2 regions of the Streptomyces sp. SS8 genome follow, and region 1 is predicted to be linked to the other one. Evidence: riboswitches for the same ligand, from Rfam matches in the RefSeq annotation. Region 1 holds a riboswitch; the other holds the start of a gene.
What was found. A riboswitch is a leader RNA that binds a small molecule or an ion and turns the genes downstream of it on or off. The one in region 1 is predicted to bind cyclic di-AMP.
Positions count from the first base shown of each region.

Region 2: linked by a shared signal. The riboswitch ahead of ACW69E_RS12975 (transglycosylase family protein) and the one ahead of ACW69E_RS06040 (transglycosylase family protein) in region 1 are both predicted to bind cyclic di-AMP.

Region 1 covers NZ_JBSVCZ010000004.1:154,382-161,123, forward strand. The annotation lists gene ACW69E_RS06025 (ATP-binding cassette domain-containing protein) at 1-1,112, opposite strand, end outside; gene ACW69E_RS06030 (CbrC family protein) at 1,443-1,976, shown strand; partial or broken gene ACW69E_RS06035 (phosphotransferase) at 2,124-2,871, shown strand; cyclic di-AMP (ydaO/yuaA leader) riboswitch at 3,451-3,628, shown strand; gene ACW69E_RS06040 (transglycosylase family protein) at 3,740-4,699, shown strand; gene ACW69E_RS06045 (NADP-dependent isocitrate dehydrogenase) at 4,857-6,742, shown strand, end outside.
Region 2 covers NZ_JBSVCZ010000011.1:35,673-42,414, forward strand. The annotation lists gene ACW69E_RS12955 (LCP family protein) at 1-426, shown strand, start outside; gene ACW69E_RS12960 (acyl-CoA dehydrogenase) at 538-1,716, opposite strand; gene ACW69E_RS12965 (UDP-glucose dehydrogenase family protein) at 1,932-3,272, shown strand; gene ACW69E_RS12970 (VOC family protein) at 3,590-3,970, shown strand; gene ACW69E_RS12975 (transglycosylase family protein) at 4,167-5,474, opposite strand; cyclic di-AMP (ydaO/yuaA leader) riboswitch at 5,479-5,697, opposite strand; gene ACW69E_RS12980 (dipeptidase) at 5,982-6,742, opposite strand, start outside.

The DNA.
Region 1 (6,742 bases):
TCGGCGGCCAGGTCGAGGAAGGAGCGCATGTCGGCCAGGTAGAGCGAGGTGTGGAACATCGCGGCGCCGTGGATGACGAACTGGGAGAGCGCGGCCAGGGTGGTCTGGACGGCGACGACCGCGGTGGCGGCGACGGGCAGGGCCACCCGCCCGGTGGTGGCCAGCCAGGCGAGGGTGGCCCAGGTGCCCAGCAGGAACGTGCCGCCCAGGGCGCTGGTGGCCAGGGTGATGCGCAGCATGCGGGGCGCGGCGGTCAGGGTGCGCTGGTCGATCCGGTCCGACAGGGCGCGGTACCAGTAGACGAGGTAGCCGGTCATGCCGTTGGCGCGGACCTCGTCGCCGTAGCGGGAGTAGGTGGCCCACCAGCGCATCATGGAGCGCACGTTGCGGTCGCCGACGTTGAGGTAGTGGGTCTCGTAGTCGACGCGGGCGGACAGCACGGCGCCGACGCCGGCGGGGATCACGGCCAGCAGGAGCAGGGGCAGCATCATCGGGTGCAGGGCGGTGATGACGCCGCCGGCGGCGGTCATGCGGATGAGGGCCGCCATGAACCGCTGGCCGTCCTGCACCATCAGCCGGGTACGGGTGACTCCGACCTCGGCGGCCTCCTGCCGGTCGGCGAACCCGTCCTCGCCGTACGCGGAGGCCTCCACGCGGCATACGGCGGCCACCAGCGCGATGTCCGCCTCGGTCGTCAGCCGCGGGGTGATCCGCCCGTCGGCGTAGGAGGCCAGGGCGCCGCTGATCCGGCCGAGTCCCGCGGCGGCCGTCACGACGGCCAGGGCGGGCAGCGCGCCGTGCAGGCGTTCGGATGCGGTGCCGGTGCCCAGAAGGTGGGTCATGGCCTGCGCGGTGAACGCCAGGACGGTCGCGGCCGTGGCGCCGGCCAGCAGCTGGCATGCCAGCAGGAGCACGACGCAGGACCTGTCGACGGCCCAGGCCATGCGCGCGGTGTGTCCGAGCACGGCGGGCAGACGCCGGCACATCGCCCCGAAACCGGCCTCCGCCAGGGGGTTCTTGCCGTGCTGGCCCTCGAAGGTGATGGTGGCCGGTGGTGGCGGGGGAGGCGTCTCCGTATCCGTGCGTGTGGTCGGGGCGTTGGTCACCGTCATCTGCGTCTCTCCTTGTGGGCCGGCACCGCACCCGGATGGCTCGGCGATGCACGGCATAACGACGCGGCGACGGAACCGAGCGCGCTCGATTTCGGACGTGCCGGGCCCCTTGCTCGGCAAGGGGCCGACCACTCGAGCGCCGCGCGGGAGCCCTCCGTCGAGAGGCGAGAGTTGGCCGAATCGCCGGTGCCCGAAACGCAAGGGGCCGACGGGGTTCCCGATGTCCGGCAGGGGGTCGGAACCGCCGTTTGGTCGCGGGCGTCCTCGCGGACAGACTGTCCCTGTGGAATCAGCTGGTGTGGCCACCGAAGCGTGGATCGGGAAGCGGCGATGAGTACCGGCCTGCCCTTCTTCCGGTACCACCCGGATCCCCTGGCGAGCGGTTCCATCCGCGCGTCCGCCGAGACGTGCGCGTGCTGCGGCCGCGGCACGGGCTGGATCTACACGGCGGCCTTCTACACCGCCGACGAGGTCGGCGGACGCTTCTGCCCGTGGTGCATCGCGGACGGGAGCGCGGCCGAACGCTTCGCCGGGGAGTTCGCCGACTCCTGTGGGCTCGACGGCGTCGGCGAGGACGTCGTCCACGAGGTCACCCGCCGCACTCCCGGATTCCACGCCTGGCAGGATCCGCGCTGGCTCGTCCACTGTCACGACGCGGCCGCCTTCGTGGGCGAGGTCGGTTACGCCGGGTTGGCGGCACATCCCGATGCCCTCGACCGGCTGCGGGCCGATCTGCGTATCGAGGGCCGGCACGACGAGGACGAACCCGAGCGCTTCCTGACCCACCTGGGGGAGGGGGCGACCGCCATGCTCTTCCGCTGTACCGTCTGCGGCACCCACCTCGCCTACGCGGACGCTCCCTGAGGACCGTCTGCCTCGGCGATTGTCCTGTGCCGCCGGGCATTGGCCCTCGTGCCGGGACCGGTGGCCGTGAGTTCCACGCCGTCGGGCGGTGGCGCGGAGGCCGGGCGTCGCAGACGCCGGACTCCCGTGCGGTTAGCGTGCCTTCGCATGACCCATACCGAGATCGAGATCACCGCGGAGCCGGTCCGGGACCTGCTGCGCGACCAGCACCCCGATCTGGCCGACCGCCCGCTGAAGCTCGGCGCGCGTGGTTGGGACAACCGGCTGTGGCGGCTCGGCGACGACCTCGCCGTACGGCTGCCCTGGGCGACGAGGTCCGCGGACGAGCTGCTGCGCAAGGAGTACGCGTGGCTGCCCGCACTCGCCCCGAGCCTGCCGCTGCCGGTCCCCGTACCCGCACCGCCTGGGTGAGCCCTCCGAGCGGTTTCCGCGGCCCTGGACCGTCACCACCTGGGTGCCGGGCGAGCCCGTCGACCGGGCGCCCGTCACGCGCGCCGCGGAGGCGGCCGACGCCCTGGCCGCCTTCCTCACCGCCCTCCATCGGCCCGCTCCCGCCGGGGCTCCAGCCGGTCGCTACCACGGGGGACCACTGGCGGACCGTACCGAGGGATTCGCCGGGCAGCTCGACGCGGCCACGGAGGCGGGACTGGTGCCCGGCCCGGACGCCGTCCGCGCAGTCTGGGAGGACGCCGCCGCCGACCGCTTCCATGCCGCATATCGGCCGGCCCCGGACGCGGCCACCCCGCGCCGCGCCCGCGGCTGGGCGGTTTCGAAGGCCCTCACCCGCCTTCTCGTCGGGGACGCCGGCGTCCACGGCCGCCCCGGCGGCAAGCCCACCTGGGGCCCGCCCGGCCGCGCCGCACTCGGGCACCTGACCGCAACGGCCCACCGCTGACCACGCCTCGACCTCTCGGTCCCCCGGTGAAGAGGGGCGCGCATGCTTCGCCGTTCGGCGGGGGGCGGGTGAATCCGGTGGGCGACGGGTGCGGCGCCGCGCGCTTGTTCGCGGGGTGCCGCGGAGGGCCGGGGGTGACCCCGAAGCCGTCGGGGAGTGTTCCGGTCGTGCGGTGAAGGCGGGTGGGAATCCGGGGAATCAGCCTCCTTGCACACTCCTGGGCCTTAAAGCTGCTTGGTCTGGAAAAGGTTGATGTAAAGGACCCTCTTTCCGGCCGTGTGACCGGAGTCACAGTTTCGATTGCCCTGCTTGCCCTTCGAGGGAAGATCCAGTTCCCCTGTCTCCCGGATTCTCCGTGTCACCCGGAGATTTGACTTGTGCTCGACTGTCCCGGGGCGTCGTGATCCGGCCGAGATCCTGTGCGGACCGTGTTCATGATTCACGACTCGGTGACAGCGCGAAGGGCCTTGCTCTTCCAGCGCCTTGTCTCTGTGAATTGGTTGTGTTTATGTGTCCTGGCCTCCGCCGCATCGCGGAGGTTCCACCGCCGGGACGCCGAGTCCTGCCGCCCGGCCGGTGGAGGGAGCGCAGCCGACCATGGCAGGAGCGGGGAAACCGAGTTAAGTGCCGCGACCGCGATTTTTCCGCGATCCGGCTTGGGGTGAAGCCTTTCCCGAAGTGCCCTCGAGCACCCGGGAAGGCCGGGCAACTCCAGCCCGAATCCGACAGCTAACCTCGTAGGCGTGGGAGAGGACTCACACCCATGTCTCGTGGTCGCCACCGTCGTCCGAGCAAGTCTTTGATTTCCCGTCAGTTCTCCCGGATTTCCCTGGTCGCCGCGGCCGGTGGTGCGGGAATCGCGGCGCCGATGGTCGCGGCCGGCAGTGCGAACGCGGCTTCCGCCGAGGTGTGGGAGAAGGTCGCCGAGTGCGAGAGCAGCGACAACTGGTCCATCAACACCGGCAACGGCTACTACGGCGGTCTGCAGTTCTCGCAGTCCAGCTGGGAGGCGGCCGGCGGCACCGAGTACGCGCCGCGCGCCGACCTGGCCACCAAGCAGGAGCAGATCACCGCCGGTGAGAAGCTGCTCGAACTCCAGGGACCGGGAGCCTGGCCCACCTGCGGACCGGCGGCCGGGCTCACCCGGGACTCCGGCGCGCCCGACAGCGCCCCCGCCACCCAGACGGGCGGCGAGTCCGAAGTGAAGGCGGGAGCGAAGGCCGGGGCCGAGCGCAAGCCCGCCGCCGGCTCCCACACAGTCGCCCCCGGCGACACCCTCCACCGGATCGCCACCGCCCACGGTGTGGAGGGTGGCTGGCAGACGGTCTACGACGCCAACCGCGAGACCGTCGGTGACAACCCGCACCTGATCCTCCCCGGCCAGGAGCTGAGACTGGCCGCCCGGTCCTCCGGCGCAGAGCAGGAGCGCGCCCCGCAGCGCGCCGACCGCACCCAGGCCCGCCCGACCGCGGAGAAGACCGCGCCCCAGGCCTCGCCGAAGGCCTACGCGGACAACCTCGACGGCTGGATCCGCGAGGCCCTGGACATCATGCGGGCCAACGGCATCCCCGGCACCTACGAGGGCATCCACCGCAACATCATCCGCGAGTCCGGCGGCAACCCGAACGCGGTCAACAACTGGGACATCAACGCCCAGCGCGGCACCCCCTCGATCGGCCTGCTCCAGGTCATCAAGCCGACCTTCGACGCCTACCACGTCCCGGGCACGGCGAACAGCCAGTACGACCCGGTCGCCAACATCGTCGCCGCCTGCAACTACGCGGCAGACCGCTACGGCTCGATCGACAACGTCAACGGGCCCTACTGAGCCGACCGGGACTGCGGGCCCCGTGGCCCCGCCCCCCACCCTGCCCCTTGTGGTGGCGCGCTCGCGCCACCACAAGGGGCAGGGCACTTTCGGGGGAAGGCCCTCCACGGGATATCTTGATGTCGAGCAATGTTGCAGACGTGGAGCGGAGCACCCGGTGACTGACTCGACCATCATCTACACACAGACCGACGAGGCCCCGGCCCTGGCGACGTACTCTTTCCTGCCGGTGGTCAGGGCCTACGCCGCCAAGGCGGGCGTCGCCGTGGAGAGCCGTGACATCTCCCTGGCGGGGCGGATCATCGCGGTCTTCCCCGAGTACCTCAAGGAGGAGCAGCGCATCGGTGACGCGCTCGCCGAGCTCGGCGAGCTGGCCAAGACCCCCCAGGCCAACATCATCAAGCTGCCGAACATCTCGGCCTCCATCCCGCAGCTCAAGGCCGCGATCGCCGAACTCCAGGAGAAGGGCTACGCGCTCCCGGACTACCCCGACGACCCCAAGACCGACGAGGAGCGGGAGATCCGCGCCCGCTACGACAAGGTCAAGGGCAGCGCCGTCAACCCGGTGCTGCGCGAGGGCAACTCCGACCGCCGCGCCCCCGCCTCGGTGAAGAACTACGCCAAGACCCACCCGCACCGCATGGGCGCCTGGACCGCGGAGTCCAGGACCAACGTGGCGACCATGGGCGTGGACGACTTCCGCTCCACCGAGAAGTCCGCGGTCCTCGCCAAGGACGACGCCCTCCGCATCGAGCTGGTGGGCGACGACGGCTCCACCACCGTGCTGCGCGAGTCCGTGCCCGTGCTCGCCGGCGAGGTCGTGGACGCGGCCGTCATGCGGGTGGCCGCGCTGCGCGAGTTCCTGAAGGAGCAGGTCGCCCGCGCCAAGGCCGAGGGCGTGCTGTTCTCGGTCCACCTGAAGGCCACCATGATGAAGGTCTCCGACCCGATCATCTTCGGTCACGTGGTGCGCGCCTTCTTCCCGAAGACCTTCGCCGAGTACGGTCAGACCCTCGCCGCCGCCGGCCTCACCCCGAACGACGGCCTCGGCGGCATCCTCAAGGGCCTGGAGTCGCTGCCCGAGGGCGCGAAGATCAAGGAGTCCTTCGAGGCCGAGCTGGCCGAGGGCCCGGAGCTGGCCATGGTCGACTCCGACCGCGGCATCACCAACCTGCACGTCCCCAGCGACGTCATCGTCGACGCCTCCATGCCGGCCATGATCCGCACCTCCGGCCACATGTGGGGCCCCGACGGACAGGAGCACGACACCCTCGCGGTCCTGCCCGACAGCTCCTACTCCGGCGTCTACCAGGCCGTCATCGACGACTGCCGGGCCAACGGCGCCTTCGACCCGGCCACCATGGGCTCGGTGCCCAACGTCGGCCTGATGGCGCAGAAGGCCGAGGAGTACGGCAGTCACGACAAGACCTTCGAGATCCCGGCCACCGGCACCGTCCGGGTCACCGACGGCGACGGCAACGTCGTGCTGGAGCAGACGGTCGGCGCCGGCGACATCTTCCGCATGTGCCAGACCAAGGACGCCCCGATCAGGGACTGGGTCAAGCTGGCCGTCACCCGCGCCCGCGCCACCGGCGCCCCGGCGGTGTTCTGGCTGGACGAGACCCGCGCCCACGACGCCAGGCTGATCGAGAAGGTCCGCACCTACCTGGCCGAGCACGACACCGAGGGCCTGCGGATCGAGATCATGGCGCCGGTGGAGGCCACGAAGTTCTCCCTGGAGCGCATCCGCCGGGGCGAGGACACCATCTCGGTCACCGGCAACGTGCTGCGCGACTACCTCACCGACCTGTTCCCGATCCTCGAGCTGGGCACGAGCGCCAAGATGCTCTCCGTCGTCCCGCTGATGAACGGCGGCGGCCTGTTCGAGACCGGCGCCGGCGGCTCCGCGCCCAAGCACGTCCAGCAGCTGGTCAAGGAGAACTACCTGCGCTGGGACAGCCTGGGCGAGTTCCTGGCCCTGGCGGTCAGCTTCGAGCACCTGGCCCAGACCACGGGCAACGCCAAGGCCCAGGTGCTGGCCGA
Region 2 (6,742 bases), on a different contig from region 1:
GACAAGAACTCCGGCGCCGACTTCAAGAAGGGCCGCCAGACCCTCGACGGCGCCCAGGCCCTGGCCTTCGTCCGCAACCGCTACGAGGCCGGCAGCGACCTGGAGCGCACCAAGAACCAGCAGAAGTTCCTCTCCGCCCTGGCGAACCAGGCCGCCACACCCTCCACGGTCATCAACCCCTTCAGGCTCTACCCGACGCTGGGCGCGGGCCTGGACACCCTGATCGTCGACGAGGACATGGGCCTGTTCGACCTCGCCTCGATGTTCTGGGCCATGAAGGGCGTCTCGGGCGGCGAGGGCACCTCGATGAACATGCCGATAGCGGGCTCCGCGCCGCAGGGCTCGCTCAAGTGGGACATGGCCAGGGTCAAGCAGCTCGTCGAGCAGATGAACAACGGCGAGAAGGTCACGGTCCGGGCCGACTGAACCCGCCCGCGCGGGGAAGACGCCACCATGGCCATGTGAACGTGTGTGCCCCGGACCGTCCGGTCCGGGGCACACACGCGTTCCCGGGCGCGCCGCCCAGGGCAGGGCGCCTTACGGCAGGTTGCGGGCCATGACGATCCGCTGGACCTGGTTGGTGCCCTCGTAGATCTGGGTGATCTTGGCGTCGCGCATCATGCGCTCGACCGGGTAGTCGCGGGTGTAGCCGTAGCCGCCCAGCAGCTGGACGGCGTCCGTGGTGATCTCCATGGCGGCGTCGGAGGCGTAGCACTTGGCGGCCGCGCCGTAGAAGGTCAGGTCCTCGGCCTTGCCGTCGGCGCCGAGACTGACGCGCTCGGAGCGGGCGGCGGCGGCGTAGGTGAGCTGGCGGGCGGCCTCCAGCTTCATCGCCATGTCGGCGAGCATGAACTGCACGCCCTGGAAGTCGCCGATCGGCTTGCCGAACTGCTTGCGCTCGGCGACGTAGCCCTTGGCGTAGTCCAGCGCGCCCTGGGCGATGCCGAGGGCCTGGGCCGCGATGGTGATGCGGGTGTGGTCCAGGGTCTTCATCGCGGTGGCGAAGCCGGTGCCCTCCTCGCCGATCATGCGGTCGGCGGGGATGCGGACGTTGTCGAAGTAGACCTCGCGGGTCGGGGAGCCCTTGATGCCGAGCTTCTTCTCCGGGGCGCCGAAGGAGACGCCCTCGTCGCCCTTCTCCACCACGAAGGCCGAGATGCCCTTGGAGCGCTTGGCGGGGTCGGTGACGGCCATCACGGTGTAGTACTCGCTGACGCCGGCGTTGGTGATCCAGCGCTTGACGCCGTTGAGAACCCAGAAGTCGCCGTCGCGCACGGCGCGGGTCTTCATGCCCGCGGCGTCCGAGCCGGCCTCCGGCTCGGAGAGGCAGTAGGAGAACATCGCGTCGCCCTTGGCCAGCGGGGCGAGGTACTTGCTCTTGAGCTCCTCGGAGCCGGACAGGATCACCGGGAGGGAGCCGAGCTTGTTGACGGCCGGGATCAGGGAGGACGAGGCGCAGACGCGGGCGACCTCCTCGATCACGATGACGGTCGCGAGCGCGTCGGCGCCCGCGCCGCCGTAGGACTCGGGTACGTGGACGGCGTGCAGGTCGTTGGCGACCAGCGAGTCCAGGGCCTCCTGCGGGAAGCGGCCCTGCTCGTCCACCTCGGCCGCGAAGGGCGCGATCTTCGCCTCGGCGAGCGAGCGCACCGATTCCCGGAGCATGTCGTGCTCCTCCGACGGACGGTAGAGGTCGAAGTCGGTCGATCCCGCCACGGTGTCTCACTCCCTGGGTGCGCTGCTGCTAACTACCGTTAAGTAACACAATTCTAGTGGCCCACCGTCGCCGCGGATACATGAGTTTGCCGACACCGCCCCGCACCGGCCCCCCGCGCACCGGGCCGCTCCGGCTCCCGCACTCCCCCCGCCCGCCCCGGTGGCGGCCGGATATGCTCGCGGGCAGCATTTCGCCCGTACACCAGGAGCAGTCCATGGCCCTCAGGATCACCGTGATCGGCACCGGCTACCTCGGCGCGACGCACGCCGCCGCCATGGCCGAGCTGGGCTTCGAGGTGCTGGGTCTGGACGTGGTGCCGGAGAAGATCGAGACCCTCTCCTCCGGGCGGGTGCCGTTCTACGAGCCCGGGCTGGAGGAGCTGCTGCGCCGCCATGTCGCCGGGGTGGAGGGCTCGACCGGGCGGCTGCGCTTCACCACCTCCTGGGAGGAGGTGGGCGCGTTCGGGGACGTCCACTTCGTCTGTGTGAACACCCCCCAGAAGCAGGGCGAGTACGCGTGCGACATGTCCTATGTGGACGGCGCGGTGGACTCCCTGGCCCCGCATCTGACGCGGCCCGCCCTGGTGGTGGGCAAGTCCACGGTGCCGGTGGGCAGCGCGGACCGGCTGGCACGGCGGCTGGCCGAGCTGGCCCCGGCCGGCGACGCGGCGGAGCTGGCGTGGAACCCGGAGTTCCTGCGCGAGGGCTTCGCCGTGGAGGACACCCTGCGCCCGGACCGCATCGTGGTGGGGGTGCGCTCGGCGCGCGCGGAGGAACTGCTGCGCGAGGTGTACGCCAGGCCGGTGGCCGAGGGCTCGCCGTTCGTCGTCGCCGACTTCCCGACGGCGGAACTGGTGAAGACCGCCGCGAACTCCTTCCTGGCGACCAAGATCTCGTTCATCAACGCCATGGCCGAGGTCTGCGAGGCGGCCGGCGGCGACGTGGTGAAGCTGGCGGAGGCCATCGGGTACGACGACCGGATCGGGGGTAAGTTCCTGCGCGCCGGGATCGGCTTCGGCGGCGGCTGCCTGCCCAAGGACATCCGCGCGTTCATGGCGCGGGCGGGCGAGCTGGGCGCGGACCAGGCGCTGACGTTCCTGCGCGAGGTGGACTCGATCAACATGCGCCGCCGCTCCCACATGGTGGAGCTGGCCCGCGAGACGGTGGGCGGCGCGTTCCTGGGGCAGCGCGTGGCGGTGCTGGGCGCGACCTTCAAGCCGGACTCCGACGACGTGCGGGACTCGCCGGCGCTGAACGTCGCCGGCCAGATCCATCTGCAGGGCGGGCAGGTGACGGTCTACGACCCCAAGGGGATGGAGAACGCCCGGCGGGTCTTCCCCACCCTCGGCTACGCCGGCAGCGCGCCGGAAGCGGTGCGCGGGGCGGACGTGGTGCTGCATCTGACGGAGTGGCGCGAGTTCCGGGAGCTCGACCCGGAGGCGCTGGGGCAGTCCGTGGCGCACAAGCGCATCCTGGACGGCCGCAACACCCTCGATCCGGCCCTGTGGCGCAAGGCGGGCTGGTCCTTCCGCGCGCTGGGCCGACCGACGGCGTAGGGCCGCTCCCCGCCCGCGGGCTTACGCCGGCGGGCCTGCCGGGCCCTCGCGGGGCGGCTCGGCCGCGGAACGACGCCGCGCGCGGTACGTCCGCGTCTTCGCCCGGCCGCCGCGGCGGGCCTTGGTGCGCCGGCGCACCAAGGCCCGCCGGGCTCCTGTCGTAGTACGCCCGCCCAGCGGCGGTCGTGCGCCTCGCGCGCCTCCAGGCGTGGCCGGTTCCGTCGGCCACCGCGGTGCGCGTTCCCGGATCAGGTCGTCAACAGGCGGCAGGCCGGGTAGCAGAGGCAGTGATCCACGACACAGGAGGGAAGGGCACCATGGCCATCACCACGCTGCGGGACGTTCTCGTACTGGACTGCCCCGAGCCGGGGAAGCTCGCCGACTTCTACGCACGGCTGCTGGGCGGGAAGACCGAGGGCGAGGGCAGGTGGGTGGAGGTGACGTTCGACTCGGGCGCGTTGGAGGGCCGGAGGCTCGCCTTCCAGGAGGCGCGCGGCCATGTGCCGCCGCAGTGGCCGAGCGCCGAGCGGTCGCAGCAGTTCCACCTCGATTTCTACGTGCCTCGCGAGGAGTTGGACGCGGCCGAGCGGGAGGCGCTGGAACTGGGGGCCGAACTCCTCCAGGGTGACGGGGGCGAGCGCGACTTCCGCGTCTACCGCGACCCGGCCGGGCACCCCTTCTGCCTCTGCGTCGAGTGAGCCGGCCGCCCGTGGGAGCGTGCGGGGGCGGGGCGCGCCGGTGAACCGGGCGCGCGGGCGGAGGCGGGAAAAGAAGAGGCGGGCGGGGCGGGGGTGTGTGAACACCCCTGCCCCGCCCGCCTTCCGACCGGCTCCGGGCCCGGGTCCGGTCAGGAGGCCGGACCCGGGTGGACCGGGTCGGTGAGGGTCAGGACCCTCAGATGCTGACGCCGTTGGCGCGCAGGTAGGCCAGCGGGTTGATGTCCGAGCCGTAACCGGGGGCGGTACGGATCTCGAAGTGCAGGTGCGGGCCGGTGCTGTTGCCGGTGGAACCGACGGCGCCGATCTGCTGGCCGGTGCTGACCGACTGGCCGGCGCTGACCGACAGCGAGGACAGGTGGCCGTACTGGCTGTACCGGCCGTCCTCGTGGCGGATGACCACCTGGTTGCCGTAGGCACCGCCCCAGCCGGCGGAGACCACGGTGCCGTTGGTGACGGCCTTCACCGGGGTGCCGGAGGCGGCGGCGAAGTCCTCACCGGTGTGGCCGTTGGACCAGCGGGCGCCCGCGGCCTTGTAGGAGCCGGACGGGGCGGCGTTCACCGGGGCGGTGTAGCCGGTGACCGCACCGCGGTCGCTGCGGTCGGCACGCTCGGCCGACTGCTGCACGGCCTCGGCCTTCTCAGTCTTCTCGGGCTTCGGAGCGGCCTTCTCGGGCTTCGGAGCCGGCTTGGCCTCGGGCTTGGCCGCGGCCTTCTGCTGGGCGGCGGCGCCGCCCAGGGTGAGCTCCTGGCCCGGGAAGATCAGGTTCGGGTTGTCGCCGATGACCTGGCGGTTGTCCTCGTAGACGCGCTCCCAGCCGCCCTGGACGCCCTGGGCGTCGGCGATCTTGAAGAGGGTGTCGCCGCCGACGACCTCGTAGGAGGTGCCCTCGCCGGTGCCGTGGTCGTGGCTGTGGCCGTGGGCGCGCTCACCGCGGTCCGCGCGCTGCGGCGCGGCCTCGCTCTTCTCCTGCTTCGGCTCGGCCTCGGGCTTGCTCTCGGGCTTGGCCTCAGGCTTGGCCTCGGCCTTCGGAGCGGCGGCCGGGGCCTGCTCCTTCTGCTCGGTCGGGTTGCTCCGGCCGTCGGGGGAGACGGCCGGGGCGGGACCGCCCTTGGTCAGGCCGGCCTTGACCGAGCACACGGGCCAGGCGCCCGGGCCCTGCCCCGCCAGCACCTTCTCGGCGACGGCGATCTGCTGGTCCTTGGTGGCGAGGTCGGCACGCGGCGCGTACTCGGTGCCGCCGAAGGCGGCCCAGGTGCTCTGGGTGAACTGCAGGCCGCCGTAGAAGCCGTTGCCGGTGTTGATGGACCAGTTGCCCGTGCTCTCGCACTGGGCGACCTTGTCCCAGGTGTCGACGGAGGCGGCGCTGGCCCCGCCGGCGGTCACCAGGGGAAGGGCCATGCCGGCGCCGCCCACGGAGATGGCCAGCGACAGACGGGTGAGGCGGCTGTTGCGCATACGACGGTGACGTCCGCGTGCGGACATAGGTGTGCTCCTTCTCCTACGCCTGCGAGGTGAGCTGTCGGGTTCGGGCTGGAGTTGCCCGGCCATGTGCGCCGCGGTGCGTGCCGCGGCATGGCTTCACCCCAAGCCGTCCCGTACGGGCCTCGCGGCCCGGGACGGCGACTTACCTTGGGTCCCCCGCTCCTGCCATCGGGTGGTGTGGATGGTCCAGCCCGCCGCCGTTGACAGGATTCGGCGTTCGACAGCGGGCCGCCGCACATTCGTACGGCACGGCCAGAACGGTAGACACATCGTTTCCGCCGATACAAGCCGATGAATCACAGGACGCCCGTTTCGAAGGCTTTGACGATCATCCGATCATCACCGTCCGCTGTGTTCACCTCTCGAAGAGTGGCGGGATCCATCCCTGACGCGGCGTCACTTTCCTCCACTGCCAGGACGGATAACGCGAAAGGCCCTCCTCCGGCACGCAGAGCGACGCACCGGGGAGGGCCGGCTCGTGAGTTGAATCACGAAGGGGCCGGGGAGCTACCCGTCGAGCTGTCCGATGGTGGCGATGGACGGGCCGCGCCTGGTCCGCTCGTGACGGGCGACCGCCTCCGCGTCGCGCAGCACGCGCACCGCGTTCTTCCAGGTGAGCTTGGCGAGGTCGGCCTCGGACCAGCGGCGGTCCAGCAACTCGGCCACCAGATGCGGGTATCCGGACACATCGCTCAGATCGGACGGGGTGAAGGCCGTGCCGTCGAAGTCGCCGCCGATGCCGATGTGGTCGATGCCCGCGACCTCGCGCATGTGGTCCAGGTGGTCGGCGACCGTCGCCGCCGTGGCGACCGGGCGCGGGTTGGCCTCCTCGTAGGCGCGCTGGACCGCCAGGCCCCTCTCGGTTCCGTCCAGGGGGTGGAGGCCGTGGGCGCGCATGTTCTCGTCGGCGGCCTCGGTCCAGGCGACGGCGGCGGGCAGCACGAACTTCGGCACGAATGTGGCCATCGCCACACCGCCGTTGACCGGAAGCCGCTCCAGCACGTCGTCGGGGATGTTGCGCGGGTGGTCGCACACCGCGCGGGCCGAGGAGTGCGAGAAGACCACCGGCGCCGTCGTCACGCGCAGGGCGTCGCGCATGGTGGCGGGCGCCACATGGGAGAGGTCGACCAGCATCCCCAGCCGGTTCATCTCCCGCACGACCTCCTCGCCGAAGCGGGTCAGGCCGTCGTGGCGGGGTGCGTCGGTGGCCGAGTCCGCCCAGTCGATGGTGTCGTTGTGGGTGAGCGTCATGTAGCGCACGCCCAGCC